2 linked regions of the Thermopolyspora flexuosa genome follow. The protein of the gene in region 1 interacts with the protein of each later gene in a pairwise test. Links are inferred from orthologs where the notes say so. Each region holds a gene or a part of one and is shown in the gene's direction. Other genes may lie near its edges. The genes, in order: rsfS and FHX40_RS11955.

The links.
Region 2: the proteins of rsfS (region 1) and FHX40_RS11955 interact in binary tests that used the Escherichia coli proteins (3 or more experiments, as listed by UniProt). The link is inferred for Thermopolyspora flexuosa from one-to-one orthologs.

What each region holds. Positions count from the first base shown.
Region 1 is NZ_VFPQ01000001.1:1,304,134-1,307,396, forward strand. The notes cover bases 123-3,071. They hold rsfS (ribosome silencing factor), read left to right. Parts: upstream 123-1,367; coding sequence 1,368-1,775; downstream 1,776-3,071. Other genes in these bases: FHX40_RS05740 (M48 family metallopeptidase), read right to left, coding at 123-409; nadD (nicotinate-nucleotide adenylyltransferase), read left to right, coding at 639-1,250; FHX40_RS05755 (histidine phosphatase family protein), read left to right, coding at 1,772-2,407; FHX40_RS05760 (carboxylate-amine ligase), read left to right, coding at 3,004-3,071. Also shown: more of FHX40_RS05740, read right to left, coding at 1-122; more of FHX40_RS05760, read left to right, coding at 3,072-3,263. UniProt on the Escherichia coli protein: Functions as a ribosomal silencing factor. Interacts with ribosomal protein uL14 (rplN), blocking formation of intersubunit bridge B8.
Region 2 is NZ_VFPQ01000001.1:2,820,707-2,823,937, reverse strand. The notes cover bases 288-3,204. They hold FHX40_RS11955 (ATP-binding protein), read left to right. Parts: upstream 288-1,149; coding sequence 1,150-2,259; downstream 2,260-3,204. Other genes in these bases: FHX40_RS11950 (DUF5682 family protein), read left to right, coding at 2,320-3,204; FHX40_RS11960 (VWA domain-containing protein), read left to right, coding at 288-1,136. In the rest of the region: more of FHX40_RS11960, read left to right, coding at 1-287; more of FHX40_RS11950, read left to right, coding at 3,205-3,231.

The sequences.
Region 1 (3,263 bases):
GCGCGGTCTCGTGCCCGATGACGAAGCGCAGCTCCTCCTCGTCGAGGAGGTCGAGCGTGCCCGTGGTGACCACGATGAACGGGTCGTCGAACCCGATCGCCATCGCGTTCACCGACGGATCCTGCTGGACGTAGATCTCCGGGATCCGCGGCAGGTCGAGGATATAGGCGGCGTCCCGCCCCATCTCGTGCAGCGACCGGAACTGGGTGTCGCTCGTGCGCACCGCCGAGGCGAGCCGCATCAGGCGCAGCCGCCGCTCGCTCACCAGGCCGGAGAGCTGCTTGAGCACCGAGTCGAAGCCGCTGAGCGAACGCATCGCGACCAGCGCCGACCGATCGGCGGGATGTTCATAGGCCCGGGAGCTGATGCCGGGGAGAGGGACGCGTCTGCGATCCGGAATGGTCGTCATGGTCGGCATGCTACGTCCGCATTCGGGGCTCCGCGCGGTTCGCGGAAACCTCGCCGAAACCGGACGCCGACCCTGGCGAGGGCATGCCGGCCCGGCGCACGGTCACGCAGCGTGGCCGGGAGGCGGGATCGGCGGGGCCGCCGCGGGCGGGCCGTACCGTGCCGGAGGGCGGGCGGCGAGGCCGGGGGTGGCTGCGGATCACGGTTCGCCGGGGGTTATCGTCAAAGTCATGAGAAATGGGGCGGAGATCAGGCGTCTCGGCATCATGGGTGGGACGTTCGACCCGATCCACCACGGGCACCTGGTCGCGGCGAGCGAGGTCCAGCACCACTTCCAGCTCGACGAGGTGGTGTTCGTGCCGACCGGGAGACCCTGGCAGAAGGCGGACCGGGAGGTGTCGGACCCGGAGGACCGCTACCTCATGACGGTGATCGCCACGGCGTCCAACCCGCGCTTCTCGGTGAGCCGGGTGGACATCGACCGCCCGGGCCCGACCTACACGCTGGACACGCTGCGTGACATCGCGGCGCTGTACGGGCCGGACGTGGAGCTTTACTTCATCACGGGTGCCGACGCGCTCGCCCAGATCCTTAGCTGGCGGAACGCGGAGGAGATGTTTAAGATCGCGCACTTCGTCGGCTGCACCCGCCCGGGGCACGTGCTCAAGGATCCGGGGCTGCCGGAGGGCAAGGTGAGCCTCATCGAGATCCCCGCCCTCGCCATCTCCTCGTCCGAATGCCGCCAGCGCGTCGCCGCAGGTGAGCCGATCTGGTACCTGGTGCCGGACGGGATCGTGCAGTACATCAACAAGCGTCACCTCTACCGGCGGAAGCAGGGGTAGCTGTTCATCCCGATTACGCTGGTGACAAACGGGGTTGTACCAACGGGGGGACAGTGGGCACCCTGAAGGGGTAGACACCCGCAGGGGTTCGCTCACCCAGGAGGACGAAACCGCATCGTGGCCGCATCCCAGAGATCACTCGAGCTGGTGAGGGTCGCCGCCGAGGCCGCGGCGGACAAGCTGGCCGACGACATCATCGCCTACGACGTCAGCGAACAGCTCGTCATCACCGACGCGTTCCTGCTCTGCTCGGCGCCGAACGACCGGCAGGTACGCGCCATCGTCGACGAGATCGAGGAGCGGATGCGGGTCAGGGCGGACGCCAAGCCCGTACGCCGGGAGGGTGAGCGCGAGGGCCGCTGGGTGCTGCTCGACTTCGTCGACGTCGTCGTGCACGTGCAGCACGAGGAGGACCGCGCCTACTACGCCCTCGAGCGGCTGTGGAAGGACTGCCCGGTCATCCCGCTCCCCGAGACGGTGGCGCAGCTCGCGGCACAGCGGGCGCGCGGGGGAGCGGCCTCGTGAGCCGGCGGGTGGTCTGCTGGCGGCACGGTCAGACCAGGTGGAACGTCGAACACCGTTTCCAGGGGCACACCGACATCGAGCTCGACGAGACCGGGGTGGCGCAGGCCGCCCGGGCGGCCTCGCTGCTCGCCTCGCTGAAGCCGTCCCTCATCGTCTCCTCCGACCTGCGGCGCGCGTACGACACCGCGGCGCACCTCGCCCGGCTCACCGGGCTTGACATCAACGTCGACAAGGACCTGCGGGAGCGGTCCGGAGGCGACTGGGAAGGGCTCACCAGCCAGGAGATCAAGGAGCGCTGGCCGCACGAGTACGCGATCTGGTCGATCCCGAACGGCGAGCCCGCATCGGCGGTCGCGACGCGGGTGGCCGACGCGATCCGGCGCTGGGCCGAGCGGATCGAGGAGGACCAGGTGCTCGTCGTGGTCTCGCACGGCGCGGCGATCCGGTTCGGCCTCGCCCACCTGCTCGGGCTGCCCGAGGAGCTGTGGCACGCGCTCGGCGGGTTGAGCAACTGCTCCTGGTCGGTGGTCGAGCAGGGCCGGTCCGGCTGGCGGCTCATGGAGCACAACGCCGGCACCCTGCCCGAGCCGGTGCGCAGCGACGACATCGCGGTCCAGACCGAGGAAACCTGACCGGGGACCCGGTCCTCCGGGGCACCCAGGGCCTTCTCGGCCCGTGGTTCCGCAGGGGTCCGGCCGCCGCATGTCCTCGAAGCTCCTAGGGGGAACCACGTCGTTGGGCGGCGGCACGTCCCTTCGCGCCGGTGCCGCGGGAACCGCGAAACGCGCCGCACGGTCGAGGGTCCCTGCGTGCCGGGCACCGCTTGCCGTGCCTGGGCGGCGTGCCGTGGCCCACGAGGTCCGGCTTGTTCATTTCTCGTCGGTTGTGCCCGTCGCTGGGCCGAGGGTGGTTCGCTCGGCTTGAGACCGGCCTGCCCGCACACGGATGGTGTCGTGCGGCCTCCGGCGGCCCCGGAGCCGGATAGCCGCGCGGAGGATCGCATGAGCCGGTCGGGCCAGGACGCGAAGGTGCCCTTGGTGGCCCGCCGGGCCGCGTGGCAGCGGCGTGTGCGACGGTAGCGCCTGCGGAAGCCCGTCGGCGCTCCTTCGTCACGCGACGGGCCGGGGTGAACACGGGACGTCGCCGGGTGGATTGTCCGGTCGAATACCTTTTTGCGATAACTTCGCGAACTCCGAAGTGTGCGGGTGGATGCGGGTATTTCTCCCGCATGGATTACAACGTCGCAGTAGGGATCGAGGAAGAATTCCACATCGTCGATCTCGCCACACGCGCTCTGGTGCCACGCGCCGGTGAGGTACTCGAGCGTCTGTCGGGCGGGCGCTACGCCGCCGAGATGCAGCGTTCGGTGGTGGAGACGAACACCCTGCCGTGGCTCTACCTCGCGGACCTGCGCAAGGACCTCACCGAGCTGCGGGCGAGGCTGATCGAGGCCGCCCGGCCGCTCGGCCTCGCGCCCGTGGCGGCGGG
Region 2 (3,231 bases), 1.5 Mb from region 1 along the record:
AGCTCGCCGGCGAGCTGCCCGGCCTCATGGTCCCGGAGAACCTCGGGCCGGACGAGCCCGGCGCCGGGCCCGGCCCGGCCGAGGTGCGCCGCGCCGCGCTCGTGTCGAAGCTGCTGCTCAACGTGTTCGCCACCGGCGACGGCAACGTCACGGCGACCCAGCTCGCCCGCTGGCAGCAGGACGCCGGCTGGCTGGAGCGCGCGGTCGGCTGCGCGCCGGGCGAGCTGCGCGGCCACCCCGCGCGCGGCGAGCTCGGCGGGGTGCTCGCCGGGCTCGAGGGCGAGCTGGTCCGGCGCATGCACCTGCGGGAGGTGCTCGCCGACCCGAAGCTCGCCCGCCGCCTCACCCCCACGATCACCCTGGTCGAGCAGCTGCTGCGGGACAAGGCGAACCTGTCCGGCGTCGCGCTCGCCAACGCCAAGGCGCTCATCCGCCGGTACGTGGACGAGGTGGCCGAGGTGCTGCGCACCCAGGTGGAGAAGACCAGCGTCGGCCAGATCGACCGCTCGGTGCCGCCCAAGCGGGTGTTCCGCAACCTCGACCTGCGGCGCACGATCTGGAAGAACCTCGTCAACTGGAGCCCGGAGGACCAGCGGCTGTACGTCGACCGGCTCTACTTCCGCCACACCGCCCGCCGTACCACGCCGGCGCGGCTGATCGTGGTGGTGGACCAGTCGGGCTCCATGGTCGACGCGATGGTCAACTGCACCATCCTCGCGTCGATCTTCGCCGGGCTGCCCAAGGTGGACGTGCACCTGATCGCGTACGACACCCGGGCGCTCGACCTCACCCCCTGGGTGAACGACCCCTTCGAGGTGCTGCTGCGCACCGACCTCGGCGGCGGCACCGACGGCACCGTCGCGATGCGGCTCGCCCGCGAGAAGATCGCCGACCCGCGGAACACCGCGATGGTGTGGATCTCCGACTTCTACGACGATCGGGCGCTGATGGCCGAGTTCGAGGCCGTGCACCGCTCCGGGGTGCGCTTCATCCCGGTCGGCTCGGTCAACAGCTCCGGCCACCAGAGCGTCGACTCCTGGTTCCGCGACCGGCTCAAGGCGATGGGCACCCCGGTGATCTCCGGGCACATCCGCAAGCTCGTCGCCGAACTCAAGACCTTCCTCAGCCTCGGTTAGGAGAGATCACCATATGTCTGACATGCTGCGGGCGCCGGCCGAGATCAAGTACGCCGACGAGCTCGACTACCTGGAGTCGATCGACACCGGCCCCAAGCCCTTCTCCTGGCGGCTCAGCCCGCGCATGGTGCGGCTGTTCATCCTCGGTTCCGAGCCGTCCGACGGGCTCGACCGCGAGATCCCGCAGAAGTGGTTCGGCGACCGCTCCTTCGTCGAGCGCAGCATCGTCACCCTCGCCTCCGACCGGGGGCTGCTGCTCATCGGCGACCCGGGCACCGGCAAGAGCTGGCTCGCCGAGCTGCTCGCCGCGGCGATCTGCCGCAACTCCACGCTCGTGGTGCAGGGCACGGCCGGCACCACCGAGGACCACATCAAGTACTCCTGGAACATCTCGATGGTGATCGCCCGCGGCCAGTCCCGCGAGGCGCTCATCCCCTCGCCGATCATGACCGCGATGGAGCAGGGCGTGATCGGCCGGTTCGAGGAGCTCACCCGGGCCACCAGCGACGTGCAGGACGCGCTGATCTCGATCCTGTCGGAGAAGTACGTCGCCATCCCCGAGCTCGACGAGGACAACATCGTCTTCGCCAAGCCCGGCTTCTCCATCATCGCCACCGCCAACAGCCGCGACCGCGGCGTCAACGACCTGTCCTCGGCGCTGAAGCGGCGGTTCAACTTCGTCCGCATCCCGGTGGTCGCGAACAAGCGGAGCGAGGCGGAGATCGTCCGGTTCCGCACCTCCGAGCTGCTGCGCCGGCACCGCATCGAGCTCGAGGTGCCGCCCAGCCTGCTCGACATCCTGCTGCAGAGCTTCGCCGACCTGCGCGCCGCGGCCGCCTCGGCGAAGAGCGACGAGGAGCGGCTGGAGTCGTCGCTGTCCACCGCCGAGCAGATCGGCGTGCTGGAGGACGCGATCCTGCACAGCCACTTCTTCGGCGACCGCACCCTGCGGCCGGAGACCCTCGCCGGGTCGCTCGTCGGCTGCCTCGCCCGGCGCAGCCCGGAGGACCTGGCGATCCTCAACAAGTACTGGCACGGCGTCGTCGAGCCGCGCGGCCGGGAGGGCGGGCCGTGGCAGGAGTTCCTCGAGGGCGGCCGCCAGGCGCTCGCCACCCTGTCCTGACCACGCACGCGGACACCGGAGACGGACCTGCCCCGCATGGACACCGACATCGACACCGACATGGACACCGCGCTGACGACCGGCCCCGGCGGCGGGCCGGTCGGCGGCGGCGCCTTCGCCGCGCTGCGCGCCCAGCTCCTCGACGCCGCCAAGGCCTTCACCGGCGAGCCCGACGCGCTCGCCGGGATCCTCACCGGGATCGTCGACGACGTCGACCGGGCCCTCGCCGAGCGGCTCGAGATCTTCCCGGTCTGCCACCACTCGCCCGCCTCCGCCCTGGCGATGGCCCGCCGGCTGCGCGAGAAGCGGCCCGAGGTCATCTACCTGGAGCTGTGCGAGGACATGCGGCCGCTCCTCGACGAGCTGCGCAACTGCCGCCTGCCCGTGGCGCTCCAGGCGTTCGCCGCCGAGATCGACGGCTTCCCGGCCGAGTGGGCGCCGCTCAGCGTGGTCGCCCCGATCACCGAGGCGTCCGCCGAGTACCAGGCGATCGCCTACGCGCTCGAGACGCCCGGCGTCGAGCTGGTGCTCGTCGACCGGTCCGCCGACCACGTCTTCCAGTGGGAGCCGCGACGCCCCGCCGCCGGGCCCGGCGCGGAGGCACCGGACGAGGAGGCCGCGCTGCACGGGGACGCCGTCGGCGTGGAGATCGGCGACCTGCGGCCCCGGTTCGCCGACCTCGAGGCGCACCTGCTGCGGCACGGCCGGGTGCGGCACTGGTCGGAGTGGTGGGACCAGTACGTCGAGCAGCCGCTCAGCGGCGCCGACTACGCCACCTACCGCCAGGTCATGATCATGATCGGCAGCCTGTTCCGGCGGCTGCGGCCCGACGACACCGAGCGGCTGCGGGTCGACGAGGACCGCGAGCGGTACATGTGGACCCGGATCCGCGAGCACCTCGCCGCCACCGGCGCCGACCCCGAGCGCTGCATGTACGTGTGCGGCGCCTTCCACGCCGCGAGCCGGGTCGAG